Regions from separate parts of the Escherichia sp. XD33 genome, predicted to be linked through region 2. Evidence: predicted binding sites of a transcription regulator. Region 2 holds the regulator's gene; the other holds the start of a gene.
What was found. The regulator Fur, encoded in region 2, represses iron uptake genes when iron is present. The targets are predictions, from matches to a motif close to ATAATAATGAGAACNACTATCAA.
Positions count from the first base shown of each region.

Region 1: a site for Fur is predicted at 1,289-1,311, ahead of sufA (Fe-S cluster assembly scaffold SufA). Genes of this name have one in related genera too.

Region 1 covers NZ_JAENDM010000002.1:79,367-81,768, forward strand. The annotation lists gene K0778_RS01885 (FAD-binding and (Fe-S)-binding domain-containing protein) at 1-106, shown strand, start outside; gene menI (1,4-dihydroxy-2-naphthoyl-CoA hydrolase) at 103-513, shown strand; gene K0778_RS01895 (YdiH family protein) at 613-801, shown strand; gene sufA (Fe-S cluster assembly scaffold SufA) at 1,350-1,718, shown strand; gene sufB (Fe-S cluster assembly protein SufB) at 1,727-2,402, shown strand, end outside.
Region 2 covers NZ_JAENDM010000011.1:18,279-20,680, forward strand. The annotation lists gene ybfE (LexA regulated protein) at 1-271, shown strand, start outside; gene fldA (flavodoxin FldA) at 411-941, shown strand; gene uof (fur leader peptide) at 1,151-1,237, shown strand; gene fur (ferric iron uptake transcriptional regulator) at 1,230-1,676, shown strand; gene chiQ (ChiQ/YbfN family lipoprotein) at 1,760-2,086, opposite strand; gene chiP (chitoporin) at 2,136-2,402, opposite strand, start outside.

The sequences.
Region 1 (2,402 bases), on a different contig from region 2:
TAACCGCTGTCTGGCGACCGGATATTCCTGCCGTAGTCAGGTCAAACGGGTTGAAGGCACGGGGGTACGCCATCCTGTGCAGGCTTTACTGGAGATTATTAAATGATATGGAAACGAAAAATCACCCTGGAAGCACTGAATGCCATGGGTGAAGGAAACATGGTGGGGTTACTGGATATTCGCTTTGAACATATTGGTGATGACACCCTTGAAGCGACAATGCCAGTAGACTCGCGGACAAAGCAGCCTTTCGGGTTGCTACATGGAGGTGCATCCGTGGTACTGGCCGAAAGTATCGGTTCCGTTGCCGGTTATTTATGTACCGAAGGTGAGCAAAAAGTGGTTGGTCTGGAAATCAATGCTAACCACGTCCGCTCGGCACGAGAAGGGCGGGTGCGCGGCGTATGCAAACCGTTGCATCTCGGTTCGCGTCACCAGGTCTGGCAGATTGAAATCTTCGATGAGAAAGGGCGTTTGTGCTGTTCGTCACGATTGACGACCGCCATTTTGTGACGTTGTCACCAGAAAAGTGTGACGCATATTGCTTTTGGTCATTATCTGCACAGTAAACGGTGGTATACTGTGCAGGTCTTGTCTAAAAGCGAGGATGCTATGTCTACTCAACTTGATCCCACCCAGCTGGCCATTGAATTTTTACGCCGTGACCAGAGCAATCTTTCACCTGCCCAATATCTCAAACGTCTGAAACAACTAGAACTTGAATTTGCTGACCTGCTTACTCTCTCTTCTGCTGAGTTAAAAGAAGAAATCTACTTTGCCTGGCGTCTGGGCGTGCATTGATCCTGACTTAATGCCGCAAGTTCGCCAAATCGACCTGGATTAACCTCCGTCCAGGTTCGATGACCTTCTTAATACTGTTTATCTACCCGCCTGATATTGTTCAAAAATAATACTAATCGCAGTTTGTGTTAAAACGGCGGGTTAGCTTTATGAGATTATTCTTATCGCCCCTTCAAGAGCTAAGCCACTGAGAGTGCCGGAGATAAGCGCCGGATGGGGTAGAAACCCTTAAGCCTGTGTCGCACAGACTTAAGGGTTTTCTTATTTCTGAACGCTGCACTTTTTTACCTATCTCTTAAATAGTCATTTTCAATACAACTTTTTCTTTTTCATCACAGCCTTAATGCTCCTTAGATAATAACCATTATCTAACAATGAGATACCTAATTCTTAGCGTGCCTGTTAACCCACACATCAGGGTCTATGCTTATTAAAAGCAGGCAAAAAGCATGTTTTACGGTAAAGCCCCTGCGTTTGCTGGGTTGAACTGATAATCATTATCACTAACATGCTGTTATACGCTGAAAGCGATGAAGTGAGGTAAATCGATGGACATGCATTCAGGAACCTTTAACCCACAAGATTTCGCCTGGCAAGGCTTAACGCTGACACCCGCAGCGGCGATACACATCCGTGAGCTGGTGGCAAAGCAGCCGGGTATGGTCGGCGTGCGCTTAGGCGTGAAGCAAACGGGCTGCGCGGGCTTTGGCTATGTGCTCGACAGTGTTAGCGAGCCGGACAAAGACGATCTGCTGTTTGAACACGACGGCGCGAAGCTGTTTGTCCCGCTGCAAGCGATGCCGTTTATTGATGGCACGGAAGTCGATTTCGTTCGTGAAGGACTTAATCAGATATTCAAATTTCACAACCCTAAAGCCCAGAATGAATGTGGCTGTGGCGAAAGCTTTGGGGTATAGGCGGTACTATGTCTCGTAATACTGAAGCAACTGACGATGTCAAAACCTGGACCGGCGGCCCGCTGAATTATAAAGAAGGATTCTTCACCCAGTTAGCCACCGATGAGCTGGCAAAGGGGATAAACGAAGAGGTGGTGCGCGCAATTTCGGCGAAGCGTAATGAGCCGGAGTGGATGCTGGAGTTTCGTCTAAACGCCTATCGCGCATGGCTGGAGATGGAAGAACCGCACTGGTTGAAAGCGCACTACGACAAGCTGAATTATCAGGATTACAGCTACTACTCAGCACCATCGTGCGGTAATTGTGACGACACTTGCGCGTCTGAACCTGGCGCGGTGCAGCAAACTGGCGCGAACGCCTTTTTAAGTAAAGAGGTGGAGGCGGCGTTTGAGCAGTTGGGCGTTCCCGTGCGGGAAGGCAAAGAGGTGGCGGTGGATGCCATTTTCGACTCAGTTTCGGTTGCCACTACTTATCGCGAAAAACTGGCGGAGCAGGGAATTATTTTCTGTTCCTTTGGTGAGGCGATCCACGATCACCCGGAACTGGTGCGTAAATATCTCGGCACCGTGGTGCCGGGGAATGACAACTTCTTTGCCGCGCTTAATGCGGCGGTAGCCTCTGACGGTACGTTTATTTATGTGCCTAAAGGCGTGCGCTGCCCGATGGAACTTTCCACCTATTTTC
Region 2 (2,402 bases):
TACGACATTAGATCTGTTCGCGCACGAGCGTCGACCGGGACGACCGAAAACTAATCCGCTTTCGCGCGATGAACAGCTGCGTATTAATAAACGCAACCAACTAAAACGCGACAAAGTACGTGGCCTTAAGCGTGTCGAACTGAAGCTGAACGCGGAAGCTGTCGAGGCGCTGAACGAGCTGGCGGAATCGCGCAATATGAGCCGTAGCGAACTGATCGAAGAGATGTTAATGCAGCAACTGGCGGCGCTGCGTAGTCAGGGCATCGTTTAAATTTCCACTTTCATGTAGCACAGTGTGCAGTCCTGCTCGTTTGCTGATTCCGCAAGACTGCCTGTTCTGCTATGATTGCCTTTATCCGTGGGCAATTTTCCACCCCCATTTCAATAAGTTTCAAGAGGTTATTTCACTCATGGCTATCACTGGCATCTTTTTCGGCAGCGACACCGGTAATACCGAAAATATCGCAAAAATGATTCAAAAACAGCTTGGTAAAGACGTTGCCGATGTCCATGACATTGCAAAAAGCAGCAAAGAAGATCTGGAAGCTTATGACATTCTGCTGCTGGGCATCCCAACCTGGTATTACGGCGAAGCGCAGTGTGACTGGGATGACTTCTTCCCGACTCTCGAAGAGATTGATTTCAATGGCAAACTGGTTGCGCTGTTTGGTTGTGGTGACCAGGAAGATTACGCCGAATATTTCTGCGACGCATTGGGCACCATCCGCGACATCATTGAACCGCGCGGTGCAACCATCGTTGGTCACTGGCCAACTGCGGGCTATCATTTCGAAGCATCAAAAGGTCTGGCAGATGACGACCACTTTGTCGGTCTGGCTATCGACGAAGACCGTCAGCCGGAACTGACCGCTGAACGTGTAGAAAAATGGGTTAAACAGATTTCTGAAGAGTTGCATCTCGACGAAATTCTCAATGCCTGATGTGATGCGGCGTAGACTCATGTCTACGCCGTATTAATAGATAATGCCAATCAAAATAATTGCTACAAATTTGTAACTTTTGCTGTTGTACCTGTACAATGTCCCGGTGTTCAAGTGGCCTTGCCGTTGTAAATGTAAGCTATGCCACGTTTTTATTAACAATATTTGCCAGGGACTTGTGGTTTTCATTTAGGCGTGGCAATTCTATAATGATACGCATTATCTCAAGAGCAAATTCTGTCACTTCTTCTAATGAAGTGAACCGCTTAGTAACAGGACAGATTCCGCATGACTGATAACAATACCGCCCTAAAGAAAGCTGGCCTGAAAGTAACGCTTCCTCGTTTAAAAATCCTGGAAGTTCTTCAGGAGCCGGACAACCATCACGTCAGTGCGGAAGATTTATACAAACGTCTGATCGATATGGGTGAAGAAATTGGTCTGGCTACGGTATATCGCGTACTGAACCAGTTTGACGACGCTGGTATCGTCACCCGCCACAATTTTGAAGGCGGTAAATCCGTATTTGAACTGACACAGCAACATCACCACGATCACCTGATCTGCCTCGACTGCGGCAAGGTTATCGAATTTAGTGATGATTCCATCGAAGCGCGTCAGCGTGAAATTGCCGCAAAACATGGCATTCGCCTGACTAACCACAGTCTCTATCTTTACGGTCACTGTGCCGAAGGCGATTGCCGCGAAGATGAGCACGCGCACGAAGGCAAATAAGCCAGCCTGAACGAGAAAAGCCAACCTGCGGGTTGGCTTTTTTATGCAAGGGAAATAAGAAAAGCGAGAGTTACAGCTCTCACTTATTTGTTATTACTGCGAATTTCCTGCCAGACCTTATCACAATCGGCTTTCACCGCCTGATCATTTCCGGTTTGCGTTGCACGCAGACACTGCTGATAATCCAGTACGCGGACACTTTCCTGGTCGGCAAACTGCTGATGTTGTTTCTCTTTCTTCAGCACGTTTAACACGCTCTGGCAGGCTTCAATTTTTTCCGGCGAACCTTGCGCGGTGTTGATACAGGCGCTGTATGCCTCTTTCAGACGGCTGTCTTCCTGTGGTGCGGTTGATTGCGCACAAGCTACCAGCCCCGATGCCATCATGGCGATGAGAATCAGTTTTTTCATAGCAAATTCCTCAAACGTGCGGCAGGCACAAAACCTGCCGCGTCGGGCATCAGAAGATGGTGAATGGTGCGATTACCATAAATTTTACGTCACGCTCATCCTGGAAGATGTTGCCGTAACCACCGCCCCAGCTTGGGATGTCGGAGTGGTTGTCGTATTCGGTGAAGTGCAGTTTGAACATCGTGCCTTTGGCGCGACCGTCCTGAATGGTATAGACCGCATCCAGGCTGTATGCAGACTCTTCAATAGTCCGGTTTTTGTCGTAGTACGCATCCGGATTGCTCTGCCAGGTCGCAGGTTTAGCATCCCATGCGTA